2 regions of the Stenotrophomonas sp. WZN-1 genome follow, and region 1 is predicted to be linked to the other one. Evidence: riboswitches for the same ligand, from Rfam matches in the RefSeq annotation. Region 1 holds a riboswitch; the other holds the start of a gene.
The links. Region 1 has a riboswitch for thiamine pyrophosphate ahead of CCR98_RS00830 (TonB-dependent siderophore receptor). Riboswitches for the same ligand answer to the same signal wherever they lie in the genome.
Positions count from the first base shown of each region.

Region 2: it holds a riboswitch for thiamine pyrophosphate, as region 1 does, so the genes downstream of both, thiC (phosphomethylpyrimidine synthase ThiC) here and CCR98_RS00830 (TonB-dependent siderophore receptor) in region 1, are expected to answer to the same signal.

Region 1 is NZ_CP021768.1:182,381-191,722, forward strand. Features, by position in the region: gene CCR98_RS00800 (Ax21 family protein) at 1-180, shown strand, start outside; gene CCR98_RS00805 (DUF6597 domain-containing transcriptional factor) at 304-1,071, shown strand; gene CCR98_RS00810 (VOC family protein) at 1,140-1,508, shown strand; gene CCR98_RS00815 (Dyp-type peroxidase) at 1,632-2,606, shown strand; gene CCR98_RS00820 (hypothetical protein) at 2,686-3,105, shown strand; gene pnuC (nicotinamide riboside transporter PnuC) at 3,212-3,781, opposite strand; gene CCR98_RS00830 (TonB-dependent siderophore receptor) at 3,790-5,979, opposite strand; TPP riboswitch at 6,050-6,145, opposite strand; gene CCR98_RS00835 (phosphotransferase) at 6,189-7,313, opposite strand; gene CCR98_RS00840 (glycine zipper 2TM domain-containing protein) at 7,442-7,849, opposite strand; gene CCR98_RS00845 (XVIPCD domain-containing protein) at 8,097-9,342, opposite strand, start outside.
Region 2 is NZ_CP021768.1:3,684,423-3,693,764, forward strand. Features, by position in the region: gene CCR98_RS17265 (winged helix-turn-helix domain-containing protein) at 1-1,090, opposite strand, end outside; gene CCR98_RS17270 (ion channel) at 1,350-2,021, opposite strand; gene thiC (phosphomethylpyrimidine synthase ThiC) at 2,115-3,959, opposite strand; TPP riboswitch at 4,042-4,143, opposite strand; gene CCR98_RS17280 (BCCT family transporter) at 4,389-5,966, shown strand; gene ggt (gamma-glutamyltransferase) at 6,533-8,326, opposite strand; gene CCR98_RS21135 (hypothetical protein) at 8,372-8,872, shown strand; gene ilvC (ketol-acid reductoisomerase) at 8,938-9,342, shown strand, end outside.

The DNA.
Region 1 (9,342 bases):
TACGTGATGGCCGGCTACGAGGACTACACCAAGAAGCACGGCATCAACCCGGACGGCGAGTTCTACGGCCGCGTCGGCGCCACCGCCAAGTTCAACCAGAACTGGGGCCTGAGTGGCGAAGTGAAGCTGGCCAAGGCCGGCGACCGCGAGTGGTTCGTGGGCCCGCGCTTCACCTGGTAACAAACGCCTGTCGTTAGTGCGTGTTGTGCTGGCGTGTGACTCTCTCTCTCTCCCACACGCCAACCGAAGCCCGGCCTCGCGCCGGGCTTCACTTTTATGGGCCGCGTGGCGCGACAATGCGGCATGGGCGACCCTTGCTCTCTCGCAGGTACCGGCACGACCTACCAGGAGCATCTGGCACCCGCCCCGCTGCGTGGCCGCTTCGGCCAGCTGTGGCAGAGCCAGCTCCCTGACGATGCTGACGGGCACATCACCGTGCTGCCCGATGGCTGCGTGGACATCCTTTGGCGCGATGGTGCGCTGTTTGTCGTCGGCCCTGACCGGGTAGCCGCACATCCGGTGCTGGCAGCGGGCGCGCAGGTGCTGGGGGCGCGCTTCCGGCCCGGGCAGGCGGTGGCCGCGCTGGGCCTGCCATTGGCTGAGATCATCGGCCAGGCGGTGCCGTTGGCTGATCTGAAGGGACGATGGGCGGCAGAGGCTGCGGCCTCCATCGGCGACACCGCGCCTGCGCAGCGCCTGCAGCGGATGGCGCACTGCCTGCAGCCGCACCTCGGGGACGCGGCGCTCGACAGCCGGTCACAGCGGGCGCACGTCCTGTTCCAGGCGCTTGCCAGGGGGCATGCCACGCTGGATGAGCTCGCGGCACGCCTGAGCCTGAGTCCACGCAGCCTGCGGCGCTTCAGCCAGGTGCAGTTCGGCTACGGGGCCAAGACGCTGGAGCGGATCCTGCGCCTGCAACGCTTCCTGCGCCGCAGCCGCGCGCTGCCGCAGCACTCGTTGGCGATGCTGGCCGCCGAGGCTGGCTATGCCGACCAGGCCCATCTCAGCCGCGAAGCACGTGAACTGGGTGGCATGACCGCACGCGAACTGCGCCGGGAGTGGGGCCAATGATGGCCGTTTCGTTCAAGACCGCGGTGCCGCGCTGACCGAAGCTGGGGTTCCATCCACGGAGCCACCCCATGAGCCATGCCGCCACCCACGATGCCGAACGCTGCATCGACAACATCGAATTCAACGTCGCCGACATCGCCCGCAGCAAACGCTTCTACGGCGAGGTGTTTGGCTGGAACTTCACCGACTATGGCCCGGCCTACACCGAGTTCGACGATGGCCGCCTGAAGGGTGGCTTCGTGGCCGACGCACCGGTGCGCGCGCACGGCGGTCCGCTGGTGATCCTGTACTGCGCGGACCTGGCCGGTGCACAGCAGCGCGTGGTTGCCGCCGGTGGCGAGGTGGTGCGGGCGGTGTTCGCCTTCCCCGGCGGCCGCCGCTTCCACTTCCGTGATCTGGATGGCTATGAGCTGGCGGTCTGGAGTGACGTGGATTGAGGTCTTCCGGCCTTTGTCGGTGGACGGAACGAGAACCGCTCCGTCCCCGGTCAGGCGGTTCCGCTATGATCGCCGGCACATCGCCGTCGGCGATGCACCCGTCTGAAGCCAGCAGGAACTGCCGTGAATTCCCAGCCCGCACCGATCACCGCCCTCAACCACACGCTCGACAACGAGCCGCAGCAGATCACTGCGCCGCTCACCCATTCGGCGGCGTTCCTGGTGCTGAAGGTGAAGGATGACGAGGCGTCGATCGCCAAGGCGCGCGAGGTGCTGGCCAGCACTGATGATCTGATCAAGAACACCGCCATCCGCGAGATCGAGCGCACTTTCACCTGCAACGTGGCCATCGGCCACCGCGTGTGGCAGCCGCTGGTGGGCACGACGCCGCCGCGCGAGCTGACGCCGTTCCGCGAGATCAAGGGCGCCACCCATACCGCCGTGTCCACGCCGGGCGACGTGCTTTACCACATCCGCGCGCGCACCATGGACCTGATCGTGGCGTTCGAGCGCAACCTGCTGATGGCGTTCGGCGATGCGGTGGAAACGGTCGATGACGTGGCCGGCTTCCGCTACTTCGATGGCCGCGATCTGCTCGACTTCGTTGATGGCACTGCCAACCCGGAAGGGCTGTCGCTGCCGGAAGCCACCATCGTGGGCGATGAAGATCCCGAACATGCCGGTGGCAGCTATGTGGTGGTGCAGAAGTACCTGCACAACCTCGATGCCTGGCGCGCGCAGAAGACCGAGGCGCAGGAAGCAATCATCGGCCGCACCAAGCACGACAACATCGAGCTGGACGATGCACCGGCCGAGGCGCAGAAATCGCACAAGACGCTGTGCACCATCGAGGATGCCGACGGCGAGCACGAGATCCTGCGTGACAACATGCCGTTTGCCAACCCGGGCCGTGGCGAATACGGCACCTACTTCATCGGCTACACCCGCCGCCTGTGGGTGATCGAGAAGATGCTCGAGCGCATGTTCATCGGCAATCCTGCGCCGCTGCACGACCGCATCCTCGACTTCTCCACCGCTACCACCGGCGTGACCTTCTTCGCGCCCTCGCGCAAGGTGCTGGCTGACTTGGGCGAGTGATCGCGCCGTGCCGACCGCCATTTGCCTGTCATCTACTGCGCCGACCATCAGCCGTTGGATGAGAGCGCAGGGGCGGGCGATGGCGATGGCAAGGAACATAACCGGCGCACGCCGCTGGTGGCGGCCTCTGGCCGCAGTGTTCGGCGCATTGGCACTGGGGAGTGCCGCAGTGTCCGCACAGGAAGCCCCTGCGCATTGGATGGCCTATGCCGCCGCCGTGGGCGGCCAGCTGCAGCAGCGCCTGCAACAGGAGCAGGACCCGCACGCGCAGCGTGTACTGGAATGGCTGCAGGCACACCCCGACGCACCGACGCCGCTGCCGGTGAGCGTATGGATCGCGGCGGATGGCCGCATTTCGAAACTGGAATTCGACAGCCTGGGCGATGCCCAGGTCGACGCCGACCTGCGCGCGACGCTGCAGGCCGCGCCGTTGCAGGCGGCACCGCCGCCCGACATGCGCCAACCGCTGCGGCTGGGCCTGGTACTGGAGCCGAAGTAGATCCACGCCATGCGTGGATGTGTTGGGTAGATGCCGACCTTGGTCGGCAGGCGCGCCAACCAAGGTTGGCGACTACCGGTGGCCCCCAGCCACGCATGGCGTGGCTCTACTGCGTTGCCACCTGCGGCTCGCGTGCGGCTGCGCTCCATGCGCGCAGGCCGAACACGGCCAGGCCGAGGAAGAATACGTACAGCGCGGCGGTCACGTGCAGCGACTTGAACAGGTACGCACCCACGTACACCACGTCCACCGCGATCCACACCCACCAGCAGGCCACGTGGCGGCGTGCCTGCCACCACTGGCCGACCAGGCTCAGCGCGGTCAGCATGGCGTCCAGCCAGGGCAGTGCGGCATCGGTGAAGGTGTGCATGGCCGCGCCCAGCGCCACGCCACCGCACAGGCCGATGGCCAGGTCGCGCAGCAGCTTGCCGCGTGCCAGTGGCACGATGCGGACGCTGCCTTCGTCGGCGGCGTGCTGCCGCCAGTTGAGCCAGCCATAGACCAGGAAGCCACCGAAGGCGACCTGCAGCAGGGTGTCCGAGTACAGCTTGGCCTCGGCGAAGACCAGCCCGTACAGCGTCACCGACAGCAGGCCCACCGGCCACGCCACCAGCCGGCGCCGGGCCATCAGCCAGACGCCAAGGATGCTGCACAGCGCGGCGGCCCACTCGAGCATCACGTCGCTCACAGCGCGAACGTCACCGACAGGCGAGCCTGTCGCGGTGCGCCGGGGAACAGGTAGTAGTCACCGCCGCTGCTGCCGGTATCGCGCCAGTAGAAGCGGTTGAACAGGTTGTCCACCGACAGGTTCCAGGTCACCGCACGTTCGTGCAGGCGATGCTGGAAGCGCAGGCCGGCATCGAACACCGAGTAGTCAGGTGCGCGCACACCACCATCGGCGCGGGCCACGTTGGCGCCGGCATAACGCCAGCCACCGGTCACATCCAGGCCCTGCACGAATGGCAGCGCGTAGGCCACGTGCACGCTTGCGCGCACCTTCGGCACGTTCACCAGCTGATGGCCCTCATAGGCCGGCGTACCGGTGTCGCGCGCGTGTGCCTGCAGCACGCTGGCGCTGGCTACGATCTGCAGCGCGTCGGTCAGCTGGCCGTTGGCGGTCAGCTCCAGGCCGGTGTGGGTCTGCGTGCCTTCCTCGACGAAGCTGTAGCCGACGTCGCTGCTGTCTGGCTTGGCGTACTGGTACGGCTGCGAGATGCGGAACACGGCCGCGCCCAGTGTCAGCGCCTCGACCGGTACGTACTTCACGCCCACTTCCAGCTGCCGCGACTGCACCGACGGCAGGAAGGTGTCGGCGTTGCTGGTCCAGAACGGCGCTTCCTGGCCCAGCGAGATGCCGCGCACATAGCTGGCATAGGCGTTGAGCTGGTCGGTAGCCTTCCACACCACGGCGGTCTGCGGCAGGAAGCGCGACAGGCGGCTGTGCCGCTGCGGGGTGCCACGCTTGTCGTAGGCACGCTCGTCCAGGCGCACGAAGCGGCCGCCGGCCAGCCACTGCCAGTCATCACCGAAGCTCATCCGGTCCAGCGCGAAGAACGCGGTCTGGCGGCTGTCCAGGCGTCGTGCGGAGGGGCCTGGCATCTTCGGCGACGGCTCGAACACCGGCACCTGGGGGTCGTGGATGTTGCTGGTGCCGACGTACTCGTTGACGCTCGGGCGCTTGTCCACCGTGCGGCGGAAGTAGTCGGCGCCGAGCGTCAGCTGATGGCCGACGCCGCCGGTCTCGAAGCGGCCGCGCAGCTCGGCTCGGGCCTGCTGGTTGCGGCGGGTATCGTCCGGGCTGCGGTAGTCGTAGACATCGTAGTCGCCGTTGGGCGCGAAGTAGTTGCCCGGCACGCTGCCATCGGCGCACTGCACGGCGTAGTAGCAGCCGTAGGCGAAGGCGACGTTGTCATCGATCACCGAGCGGCTATGGCCGACCGAGACACGCGACTGCCAGGCGTCATTGAAATCGTAGGTGTGCAGGGCAGTGATGTTGGTGCTGGCAATGTCGACCGGACGCTGCCAGGGCTGGTAGCCGAGCAGGAATTCGCGATCCACGCCGTGCGGCAGGTCACGCGCGCCCAGCAGCTGGTAGCCGGACACCGAGCGCTGCGAACTGGTCTGGTAGTTGGCGTCCACTTCCAGCTTGCCGCGCTCGCCGATCAGCCAGTCGGCGGCCAGCGAGTAGAAGTTGCGGCGGCCATCGGCGTGCTCGACATAGGAATTGCTGGAGTCCCATGCGGCATTCAGGCGCAGGCCGAAACGCGGGGTGATCCAGTGGCCGACATCGACGGCGACGTAGCGCGAGCCTTCCGAATCGGTGCCGAGCGTGGCGGTGCGCACTTCCGCCGGGCGCTTGCCGATGTAGTTGATGATGCCGCCGGGCGCCATCACACCTGCGGCGAGGCCGGCTTCACCCTTGAGGATCTCCACCGACTGCACGTTCTCCAGCGCCAGGCGTTGCTCGCCGGCGATGGACAGGCCGTTGAAGCGGTAGCCGGTGGCGGCGTCCAGCGCGAAGCCACGGATGGCGATGTTCTGGTAGTAGCCCACCGGCGCATACGCATCACCCAGCGAGGCATCGTTGCTGGCCAGCTCGGATAGCGAACGTACCTGGCGGCGGTCGAGATAGTCGCGCTCGAGCACGTTCACCGAAGCCGGCGTGTCCTTCCACGAACCGCCGCCGAAGGCGTTCACGCGTGAAGTATCGGCCTTCGGTTTGCCGGCCTGCACGCGCACTGCCGCCAGTTCGGTGGGCGAGCGCTCGGCGCCGGTGGCAGCCGCATCGGGGGACGCCTCGGCCTCGCTGGCGTGGAGCGGCAGCGCGGCGCAGAGGGCGAGGGAGAGCAGAGTGGGGCGCAGGCAGCGGTTCATTCGGTTCGTCTTCGGACAACAAGGGAGACGAAGCGACGGCGCGCAGGTGTACCGGCCCATGACGGGGGTGTGGCTGCGGCTCAAAGCTCCCTACGCCGGTGCAAACCGGATCAGGTTCCAAGGGACTCTCTCAGCCTGGCAGATCCAGGCACCCCCGCTTCAGGTGACCATTTCACTACAAATGGTACGGATTTGCGAGCCGGTGCCCTTCAGGCTGCCGCGTGCAGAGCCTGCAGCAGAGCCTTTCCGGGCGTGCTGTGGAACCACGCCGGATGGCCCAGCATGAAGGGCTGCCAGGCCACGTCGGCATTCGCGGTCGAGCCGGTGACACCTTCGAAGTACTCCACTTCGGACAGTGCGAAGTCGAAATGGACCATGGGCAGCAGGTCGGCCAGCAGGTGCACGCGTGCCGCTGACAGCGGCAGCACCTGGCGGTAGCCATCGAGCAACGCCAGCGCGATATCGATGCGCACCGCCTCCATGCCGCGCTCCAGTTCCAGCCACGCCACCGCGTTGCGCTCGATCGCGGTGGCGAGGTCGAACAGTGCGCTGGTGGGCGAGGCCAGGCCGAAATCCAGCACGGTGCTGACCTGTCCGTTGCGCCACAGCAGGTTGGAGACATGCCAGTCGTTGTGCGCCCATAGGCGCGGTTCGTCGCGCAGGCGCGCGGCCAGGCCGGCATGCCATGGCAGCACGTCGCGCTGCAGCTGCGTTTCCCAGGGAATGTGCGCGAGATAGCGGGCCAGCCCGGGGCGCTCGCGCAGCTCCGCCTTGATCGCCGCGATCGGATCATCGGCGCGGATCAGATCGTCGCGCGCGACCAGCAGGTGGGTGCTGCGCTGTGGCGCGTGGTAACTGGCGGCGGCACGATGCAACTGGGCCAGCATGCGGCCGGCTTCGCGGGCCTGGGCGACATCGGTCAGCAACGACCACGACACCGCGTCGCGGTATAGGTCCTCGCCGACGCCGACCGCATGCAGCTCGAAGGTCCATTCGCCCTGTTCGAGCGCCGTACGGCCATCGGCGGCTGCCAGCACCTGCACCACCGGCACGCCGGCGGCGGCGAGATGGGCGATGAAGTGGTGTTCTTCTTCCAGGCAGGCCGCGCTGCGCACACTATGGTGGTGGCGCTTGATGAACACCGCGTCGCGCGTGCCGTCGACAATGGCGGCGGCCGACAGCGGCCGCGGGCTGTGCCAGCGCGGTTGGCTGCCGCTGTCCAGCTGCGGGTAGCGCTGGCGCAGCCACGCGATGTCCGCCGCGCTGATCGGTGGCCAGTCGGCAGCAACCTCGTCGTTGTTGAGGCCCTGCACGCGGTGGGAAGAAGATGTCATGCCGCAGCCCGAGAGGGGAAAGTCACATCCAAGGCTGCGCATTCAACGCCATGCGCACGGCCAACGCAAACGGGCGGGTCATCGACCCGCCCGTCTGCGCATCGGCATGGGCAACGCCGCCGTGCCGCTTACCAGCCGCGATGGCGGCCGCGGTCGTTGTAGTAGCGGTTGTCGTAGTAGCGCTCACGCTGCCAGCGGCGGTCGTCGCCACGATCGTAGTAGCCACTGCGGTAGTAGCCACGATCATGGCGGCGGTCATAGCGGTTGTCGTAATAGCGATTGTCGTAATAGCGACGGTCGCGGCGGTCGGACGTGGTCAGGTTGCCGATCGCGCCGCCAGCCACGGCACCGCCGACGGTGGCCGCAGGATCACCGTTGGAGAGCAGGTTGCCGGCCACGCCACCGACCACGGCGCCGACCAGGGTGCGCTTGTCCTTCCTCGACATCGCGCTGGCATCGCTGACCACGGCGACACCGGCCACCAGTGCCAGGGCCATCGCCAGACCACGGAAGCTGAGTGCGGAAGTACTGAGCATGTTCGGTTCTCCTGTGAGGTGCATGCCACGCTGGGCAGGGAGGGCGCGGAGCGCCCCGGCTGCCGTGGAGACCACGCTGGCGTTCCAACATTGCCGGAACATTGCCTGGCCTACCGGGCGGCTTGCGCATTCATCTAGCGGCAGGCGGCATGAAGCAAGGCTGAAAGCGGCCTCGGCCGCTCAGCTGGCAGAAAGGGAAAAGGCCACGCGGACGTGGCCCTCCCTTCTCTCCCAAGGCGCCTCGGGCTTAGACGCCCATCGCCTTCTGGGCCTGCCGCGCCTGCTCCTGCTGGGCGTCCTGCGGCTGATGCAGCACGTTCGGCGCGCCCTGCACGGCACCGCTGCTGAGCGCCAGGCTCTGTTCGCTGGCTGCACGGGTCTCCACTGCCACGCGGCTGGCGGCGGGGTCGCCGATGGTGCCCTGCACGGCGAACAGGCGCTCACCGTTCGGGCTGGGCACCACCGAGTCGATGCGCTGCAGGCCGGCGGCATGCGCCTCCCTGGTCAGCGCCGCTGCGGCGCTTTCCAGCGCGTGGCGGTCCTTGAAGGTGCCCGCCGGCATCCGCTCCAGGCCTTCGGTGGCCTGCACGTACATCGGATTGCGCGGGTGTCGCTCGTCGTTCAGCAGCGGGCGCTCGCGGGCCTCCTTGATCGCATCCAGCGTCTTCGCACCGACGATGCCGTCGGCGACCAGCCCGTTGTCCTTCTGCAGCTGGCGCACCGCCGCTTCGGTATTGCGGCCGAAGCGGCCGTCCTCGGCCAGCGGCTTGCCGTCGGCCCCGGCATAGCCGAGGTGGCCCAGCTGCTCCTGCACCTTGCGCACGCCCTCGCTGTGCGCGCCCGGCTTGTACAGCTCGGCGTGCGGGGTGGCGGCGGCCTTGGGCTCGGCGGCAGGTTTGCCCTGGGTCTGCTCGTGCGATTGGGTGCGGTTTTCCAGCAGGTCGCGCGCCTTGGACAACGGGTCCGACGCGAACAGCTTCCAGTTCGGGTGGTCCTTCACCTGCTTGAGGTAGTCCTCGACCGGCATGGTGTGCACGCCCTTGCTGCCGGTGGACTGGCTGATCAGCAGCTTGTCGGTGTTCGGGTCGCGCACCACCATCACGATGTGGTCGATGCCATTCCAGTGCTCGTGGCGGGTCCTGGCCGTATCCAGGCCGATGACCATGCCTTCCTTCAGCGCACCGGGCTTGAGGATGGCGTCGCGCTCGAGCAGTACGCCGGACTGTTCGACGGCCTTGTGCACGATGCCACCGGAACCGAGGTTGCCCAGATCGATGCGGTCGGCCTTGCTGAAGACAGCGTGCCCGGCCTTCTGGTTGATCTCGTCCATGGTCCGGTTCTGCAGGGTGCCGACCCAGCCGGAGCAATCGATGTAGCCCTGGTCCACGTTCTTGCCGGTCTTGCCCGGCACGTACAGCGCGTGGCCCGGGATGTTGATGGCGTACTTCACATCGTCGTACTTCACGCCGGCGTCGTAGGCGGCGTGCAGTTCG
Region 2 (9,342 bases), 1.0 Mb from region 1:
AGTCATCCTGGTCGACGCTGTAGGCCAGCGCGCGCCACTCGCCGCTGGCCAGGTCCAGCACGCGGATGCCACGGTGGGCGTAGCGCCCGACCATGCTGCCGAACACCAGGCCGCGACCATCGGGTGTCCAGTCGAAGCTGAGCAGCTCGGTGCCATCGCAGCGCGTGGCCTGGCGCAGTGCGCCACCGGTAGCGCTGGCGATCAGCACCTGGCAGCCACCGTCGGCGGAAAACCGTGCGAAGGCAATCTCACGACCATCCGGCGACCAGTTCGGGAATCGATCGACCGCGCCGGCCGGCGGCACCAGCAACTGGCGTGCCGGCGCGTTGCCGGAGGTCTGCACCTTGATCGCACCACCGCCGTTGCCATCTTCGTTGGCGCCTTCATAGGCCACCAGCGAACCATCCGGTGACAGCGTGGGATAGGTTTCAAAGCCGCTGGTCGCGGTGATCAACCGATAGGGACGCTGCGGGCTGCCGATCACCCGCGTACCGTTCTCCACGGCGGCCTCCACCGGTGAACTGCTGGCCGGTGCGCGGCGCAGCAGCAGCGTGGTCATCACCAGCAGCGTGGCCAGCATCAATACGCCCAGCGCCAGCAGCACGCGGCGACGGACATGGCGCCAGCGGCGGCGCGATTCCTGCGCGCGCGCGGGCAGCACAGCGGCGCCGGTAGCTGCCGGCTGCACGTCAACGCCTTCGTCGTCAGGCAAACCCACCGCCGATGGCTCCGCATCGTCCAGCACCTGTACCGGCACCAGAAGCCGATAGCCGGTCTTGGCAATGGTTTCGATGTAGGCCAGGCCGTTGTCGTCGTCGTTGCTGAACGCCTTGCGCAGCTGGGTGATGGCCTGGGTCAGCACGTCGTTGGTCGGCAGGGTGTCCGGCCACACCTCGGCGAACAAATCGTCGCGGGTGACAACGCGGCCCGGCTGCCGCAGCAGCACGCGCAGCACGCCCAACGCCTTCGGCGTCAGCCGGCGCGGGCGACGCGCACCGACGACCTCGACCTCGCGCGAGGACAGAGTGACGATGCACTCTCCTATCCGTATCCGATCGGATACGGGGGGCTGGATTTCGCTGCTGTTCATTTTCTGCTACACAGTAGAGACAGGTCCCGGGCAGTGTTTGCCTTCGATACCGCCCCGTCCTGGGAACAGCGAAAAGCCAGACTCCGCACAAAGCATCGGCGCATACCGCAAAAACAATCGAGCGCGCGAATACTAGCCTATGCAAGTTACCTCGCCTATCGCGTGGTCGACATCAGGCTCTCTCTCGCCGACGCATTCACATAATTCGCGACACTATTCGCGCCCTGTTGGGCGCGAAATTTTTATCTGGCGTTCATTTTCACATGCGCCGCAACATGGTCAGTCCGACCAGCCGCGAAACCACCAAAGCCACGTACATCACGCCGGAAAACTGCTCCAGCATGACCAATGCGCGTGCCTGTGGATGCAAGGGAACGACGTCACTCAAGCCAACTCCAGACAGCAAGCTGAAGCTGAGATAAAGCAGCTCCATCCAACTGCGCTGCGCACCACCGCCGGTGCCCTGGAAACTGCCCGGGTACCACTGCTGGCATACCGCGAATGCGAAGGCGAAAGCCCACGCCAGCAGGGTGAAGGTCGCACCTGCGGCGAACAGCTCGTCGCGGGTGACCTTGTGGTCCTGGAGCATGTAGGCGATCAGGGCGCCGGCCGTATAGAAGTACAGCAGGCTCTCCAGCAGCTGCGCCGTGGTAAGCAGACCGGTGCGATCCAACAGCGCGCCAGCCAGCGAGAACACCACCGCGGGAATGGCCAGCAACAGCGCCAGCCAGGTGCCCAGCGGGCTGCGCTGGACTACCCACAGCGCCAGGCCGAGTACCGCCATGCCGAACATGCCCAGTGCCGCGCGGCCGGCAGCGGTGTCATCCAGCGCGGGATACAGCAGCACCGCCAGCAGTTGCGCGCCCAGCAACCAGGCCGAAGGATGACGGCGGGCGATGGCCAGCCAACGCGTGGTCATGGCAACGGGCATGGTGTCCTTTCCCCTGGGCGATGGACGGAGCATAGCGGGGTACAGCGTGATGGACGGTCGTGCCGGCCGCTGGCCGGCACCCCCGTTTCCGCATCAGCCCTGGCGGTAGACCTCGGCGCCGGCGGCGCGGAACTCTTCCGACTTCTCCTTCATGCCGGCCTCCGCGTAGTCACGCACGTCCTGGGTGATCTTCATCGAACAGAAATGCGGGCCGCACATCGAGCAGAAGTGGGCCAGCTTGTGCGCATCCTTCGGCAGCGTCTCGTCATGGAACTCCTTGGCCTTCTCCGGATCCAGGCCAAGGTGGAACTGGTCTTCCCAGCGGAACTCGAAGCGCGCCTTGCTCAGCGCGTTGTCGCGCACCTGCGCGCCCGGATGGCCCTTGGCCAGGTCGGCCGCATGCGCGGCGATGCGGTAGGCCATGATGCCGTCACGCACGTCCTGGCGATTGGGCAGGCCGAGGTGCTCCTTCGGCGTCACGTAGCAGAGCATTGCCGTGCCGAACCAGCCGATCATCGCCGCACCGATCGCGCTGGTGATGTGGTCGTAGCCCGGTGCTATATCGGTGGTCAGCGGTCCCAGCGTATAGAACGGCGCTTCGCCGCACTCGCGCAGCTGCTTGTCCATGTTCTCCTTGATCAGCTGCATCGGCACGTGGCCGGGGCCTTCGATCATGGTCTGCACATCATGCTTCCAGGCGATCTTCGTCAGCTCACCCAGCGTCTCCAGTTCACCGAACTGCGCCGCGTCGTTGGCATCGGCGATGCAGCCCGGGCGCAGGCCGTCACCCAGCGAGAAGGTCACGTCGTAGGCCTTCATGATCTCGCAGATCTCTTCGAAGTGCGTGTAGAGGAAGTTCTCCTTGTGATGCGCCAGGCACCACTTGGCCATGATCGAGCCACCGCGGCTGACGATGCCGGTCACGCGCTTGGCGGTGAGCGGCACATAGCGCAGCAGCACGCCGGCGTGGATGGTGAAGTAGTCCACGCCCTGTTCGGCCTGCTCGATCAGCGTGTCGCGGAAGATCTCCCAGGTGAGCGCTTCGGCACGGCCATCAACCTTCTCCAGCGCCTGGTAGATCGGCACAGTACCGATCGCCACCGGCGAGTTGCGGATGATCCACTCGCGGGTCTCATGGATGTGCTTGCCGGTGGACAGGTCCATCACCGTGTCACCGCCCCAGCGGATCGCCCACACCAGTTTCTCCACCTCCTCGGCAATGCCCGAGGACACGGCGCTGTTGCCGATGTTGGCATTGATCTTGGTCAGGAAATTGCGGCCGATGATCATCGGCTCGCTTTCCGGATGGTTGATGTTGTTGGGCAGCACCGCGCGGCCGCGCGCGATCTCATCGCGCACGAATTCCGGCGTGATGATCTTCTGGATCGAGGCACCAAATGCCTCGCCCGGGTGCTGGTGCAGCAGGCCGGCATCGCGGATCGCGTCCAGCCGCTGGTTCTCGCGGATGGCGACAAATTCCATCTCCGGCGTGATGATGCCGCGGCGCGCGTAGTGCATCTGCGTGACATTCGCCCCTGCGCGTGCACGGCGCGGCAGGCTGCGCGCAGGGAAACGCACGGCATCGAGCTTCGGATCATGCTCGCGGTCGCGGCCGAACGACGAACTCAGGCCGCCAAGCTGCTCGGTATCACCACGTTCCTCCACCCAACCGCGACGCAGCGCCGGCAGACCTGCGGACAGATCGATACGCACGTCCGGATCGGTGTAGGGGCCCGACGTGTCGTAGACCGTAACCGGTGCATTCTCTTCGCCGCCGAACAACGTCGGCGTGCGGGTCAGCGCGATCTCGCGCATCGGCACCTGCAGATCCGGACGCGAACCGGGTACGTGGATCTTGCGCGAACCGGGAATCGGCCGGGTTACGGATTCGGAGAGTTGCTGGGCCTGTTGCTGCAGGGCGGAGAGCTGTGCGTTCATCGGGCATCGTCCAGGAGGGTCAGGGACGAAGCGGCGGCGCACTGCGGCTGCCCCCGGACGGTCCTTGGGCGGAGTCCGGGCACGGCTGCACTGCAAAGCTTCCCTACGCCGGTATGAGCCGGATCAGGTTCCAAGGGACTGTCTCAACCGTGGCCACATGGCCGCGGTACCCCCGCTTCTTGATGTGCATTAGAGCATAGAAAGCGCTTGGTCCCAGTGCCGCATATCGCGGCATGGCGTGGATCTGCCGCACTGGCTTTAACGGAACCGTGACATCGCGTTCAGTAACGTGCACGCGCATCGTGTCATTGCGACCGATGTATCCGTCGCCGTCTTCGTGGCCCCTGCCCGGTTCGCGCTGCATGCCACCGGCCCTCCGCTGCAAGCTCTGCTCACTCCCCTCAATCCCTTGATCGGAGAAGCTCCTTCATGGTGTTTCGCGTTTCCATCGCACTGGTCCTGCTGCTGGTGCTGCTTGCCGGTATTGCGCCCGGCCCCTTCAATACCGTGGTGCAGAGCATCCTCGGTGAACTCATCCGCGGCATCGGCTGGCTGTACCTGCTGGTGGTGTTCCTGACGCTGGTGTTCCTGATGTACCTGGCTTTCGGTCGTTTCGGCAACCTGCGCATCGGTGGCGAAGACGCTGAACCCGAATTCTCGCGGGCCAGCTGGATGTCGATGCTGTTCGCCGCCGGCATGGGTATCGGCCTGGTGTTCTGGGGCGCGGCCGAGCCCATCTCGCACTTCAGCAAGCCACCGGAAGGGCTGGCACCTGAAAGCATGGATGCCGCTCGTGCCGCCATGCGCTACGTGTTCTTCCATTGGGGCCTGCATCCGTGGGCCATCTATGCACTGATCGGGCTGGCAATGGCCTGGTTCCAGTTCAACCGCAACGGCCGTGGCCAGGTCAGCGACATGCTGCAGCCGATCATCGGCCGCCACCATCGTGGATGGATCGGGCGCGTGGTCAACATCTCCGCCGTCGTCGCCACCGCGATCGGTGTGGCCACGGCACTGGGCTTCGGTACGGTGCAGATCGCGGCGGGCGTGGAGCGCGTGTTCGGCGTACAGGCCGGCGTACCGCTGCAGCTGACGATCATTGCGGTGGCCTTCGTGCTGTACATGGCATCCACGCTCAGCGGCGTCGGCCGCGGCATGAAGTGGCTGTCCAACTTCAACCTCGCGCTGGCCGCACTGCTGCTGGCGCTGGTGCTGGTACTCGGCCCCACCGGTGCGATCTTCAACACCTTCACCACGACGCTGGGGTCCTATCTCAACCAGCTGGTCACGATGAGCCTGCGCATGTCGCCGTTCTCGTCCAGCACCTGGGTCGCCGACTGGACGATCTTCTACTGGGCCTGGTGGATTTCCTGGGCGCCGTTCGTCGGCTCCTTCATTGCACGCATCTCGCGGGGACGCAGCGTGCGCGAATTCGTGATCGGCGTGGTGATGGCACCGACCCTGCTGGGCTTCTTCTGGTTCTCGGTGTTTGGCGGAACCGCAATCTGGATGCAGATCTTCGGCCAGGCCGACCTCCTGCAGGCGCTGGGCAACGGCTACGAGACGGTGCTGTTCACCATGTTCGACAGCCTTCCATTGCCTCTTCTTCTGTCGAGCATCGCGCTGGTGCTGCTGATGATCTTCTTCGTGACCTCGGCTGATTCTGCGGTTCTGGTGCTGGCCAGCATGTCCACCGATGAAGCTGGCGAGCCGCTGCCGAAACACAAGGTGGCCTGGGGCGTGGGCATCGCATTGATCGCCGGCGCGTTGCTGTTGGCAGGCGGGCTGGAGGCGCTGCAGGGCATGATCACGATCGCGGCGTTGCCATTCGCGCTGCTGATGCTGCTGGTGATGGTGTCACTGCACCGGGTACTGGACCAGGAGTACACGCGCGAGCGGCGGCAGGCGCAGCGCCAGCGGCACATGATCGATGCGTGGATCGCGCGCGAGATGGCAGCGCAGGAAGAGACGCAGGCGGAGGCCGCGCGCGCGCACGATCAGGATTGAGGGGGTTTTGCAGCCTGCGGCTGCACTGCTTTTCTCAAACAACAGCAACAGCAACAGCAACTTCAACAGCGGCTCTGGGTTGCTGCTGGTTGGGCGGGTCGGTGTGGGCTGGCAGGACACGCCGTAAACCCGTCCATGGGGGCTCGATGGCGCCATCCATGGCGCCAACGGTCCTGCCAGCCCACACCGGCCCACCCCCGACAGATTCCCGGTGACGGTGGGACCATCCACGCCATGCGTGGATGAGGTGTATCGGAAAACACGAAGGGGTCGGATCCGTTTTCCTTCGGAAAACGGATCCGACCTCAACCCACAGCGCGCGGCTGTTGCTGTTGCCTTTGCTCTTGATCTTCCTCTTTCTCTTCCTGCGGTGGCGGCCGCAGGAAACTGTCAGGGGCCGGGCGGGTGGGCTGGGCGGGGGTGTCCGCGGCATGGATGCCGCGGCCAAGTCTCCAGGGACGGATTCACGGCGTCCCCCGACCAGCCCACCCGCCCGGCCCAATCACATGATCCCGCTTCCACGAACCATCACCGCAGAGGGGGCTCAGCCCGGTGGCCGGAAAACCTCAATACCCCGCCGCCTGCCCATCCTTGCGGCTCTCCGAGGCACCGTAGTAAACCCCGGTCTCGGGATCACGCATGATCGCCTGGTACCCGCCATACGGGCCATCGGCGAACACGATGCGATGCCCCTTGCGCATCAGCGCACGCACCGTCTCGTACGGGAACCCGGTTTCCAGATTCACTTCGCCGCCATCGGTCATCGCCGTGGCCTGTCCGGTCGGTTCGGTCGAGCCTTCATGCTGGATGCGCGGTGCGTCACCGGCTTCCTGCAGGTTCATCCCGAAATCCACCAGGTTCATCACGATCTGCGCGTGGCCCTGAGGCTGCATCGCACCGCCCATCACCCCGAAGCTGGCATACGGCTTGCCGCCCTTGGTGATGAAGGCCGGAATGATCGTCTGGAACGGCCGCTTGCCCGGTGCATAGCCGTTGGGATGATTCTTCTGCAGCACGAACATCTCGCCACGGTCCTGCAGGATGAAGCCCAGCCCCGGCGGTGCCATGCCGCTGCCCATGCCGCGGTAGTTGGACTGGATCAGCGACACCATCATGCCGTCGGCGTCGGCCACGGTCATGTAGATCGTGTCGCCCTCTTCCAGCTGCTTCGGGGTGCCCGGCTGCGCTTCCTTCAGCGCCTTGTCCATCGATATCAGCGCACGGCGCTGTGCGGCGTATTCCTTGGAGATCAGCTTCTGCACCGGCGCTGGCTGGAACGCCATGTCGGCGTAGAAGCGCGCACGGTCGGCAAAGGCCAGCTTCTTCGCTTCAACGAACAGGTGCACATGCTCCGGTGAACCAAACAGGATCTTCGAGAAATCGTAGCCTTCCAGCACGTTGAGGATCTGCAGCGCGGCGATGCCCTGGCTGTTCGGCGGCAGCTCCCACACGTCATAGCCACGGTAATTGCTGCTGACCGGTTCGACCCACTCACCGTGGTGGTCGGCCATGTCCTGGTAGCTCAGGTAGCCACCATTTGCCTTGAAGTAGTCGCCGATGGTGCGGGCGATGTCTCCCTTGTAGAAGGCGTCGCGTCCGCCGTCGGCGATCTTCTGCAGCGTGCTGGCCAGATTCGGGTTCTTCCACATCTCGCCCTTGCGCGGGGCGTGGCCGTTGATCGTGAACTGTTCCTTGAAGCCCGGGTACTGCGACAGCTTGGGCACCGAGCGGTCCCAGTAGTAGGCGATCACCTCGGCCACCGGATGGCCCTCGCGGGCGTAGCGGATCGCCGGCGCCAGGTTGTCGGCCATCGGCTTGCGACCGAAGCGGTCGTGCAGCGCGAACCAGCCGTCGACTGCACCGGGCACGGAAACCGGCAGCGGGCCGGTAGCCGGGATGTCCTTCAGGCCACGACGCTGGAACTCGGCCAGGGTCAGCGACTTCGGCGAGCGGCCCGAACCGTTGTAGCCATAGAGCTTCTGCGTCTTCGGGTCCCAGACGATGGCGAACAGGTCGCCGCCGATGCCGTTGCCGGTCGGCTCCATCAGGCCAAGCGCGGCGTTGGCGGCGATCGCCGCGTCCACCGCCGAGCCACCGCCCTTCATCACGTCCAGCGCGATCTGGGTGGCCAGCGGCTGCGAGGTGGCGGCCATCGCATGCGGGGCGATCACCTCCGAACGGGTGGCGAAGGTGTGGCCGGTAATCCGGTCGGCGGCGGAAGACAGCGCGGGCACGGAGGCCAGTAGAGCGGCGGCCAGCAGGGAACGGGCAAGGCGTCGGGACACGGTCAGGTTCCGATGGAAGGGTGGTCCCTCGATCTTCGCCGCTGCGGCCTTCATGCGGTATCGGGCAGAGGTCATGGACGTTGATCCTGGAGTGGGTGCCGAAGGCCCGCACCCACCAAGGTGAAAATCCGCCAGATTCCGCGCAAAAACCGCCCTGAAAGGAGTGAATTCGGGTTCACCGAAACACTTTCAGCGGCAACCATCCTTGTGCCACAAGCGATTGCGCTGGATGCACTGGAAACCGACAAGAAATCCAACGCCAGGGTTGACATCGCCAAAACGGCTGTGTTTCTCTCGATCACATGTTGCATCACAACACGCCACCGCGAACCCACATCGAAGCCGCCGACACCGGCGCCGCCTCGCTGCGTTCGATTCTTGTGCTCGTACTTATTACCCAACCAACAGGTGCGGGACGAGCCAGCGTGTAAGCAACAAACACACCGGAACTCATCAAAACCCGCACCCGCCCCGGTGCGGGTTTTTTCATTTCAGGACCTGGTTTCAGACGCAACCACCATGAACAACGCCAACTTCAAAACCTGGGCCAGCACCACCACGACGCCTCGTGGTCGCTGTGCCTGTGCGACGCATGGCGCCTCCTCCACCGCTTTCCCCTGACCGGCCGGCACGTCACCTCGACGACCGGCCGTTCTTTTTTCTTCCCACCGCAAGGAACCTCCCCCATGAGCACCAACGACCTGCCCCAGACCAAGATCGCCGTCATCGGCTACGGCAGCCAGGGCCGCGCCCACGCACTGAACCTGCGCGAATCCGGCTTCGACGTGGTGGTAGGCCTGCGTCCGGGTGGCCCGACCGAGGTCAAGGCGCAAGCCGACGGCTTCACCGTGAAAGCACCGGCCGACGCGGTGAAGGATGCCGACCTGGTTGCCGTGCTGACGCCGGACATGGTGCAGAAGAAGCTCTACGACGATGTGTTGGCGCCGAACATGAAGCAGGGTGCAGTGCTGTTGTTCGCGCACGGCCTGAACGTGCACTTCGACATGATCAAGCCGCGCGAGGACCTGGACGTGGTGCTGGTCGCGCCCAAGGGCCCGGGTGCGCTGGTGCGCCGCGAGTACGAGATCGGC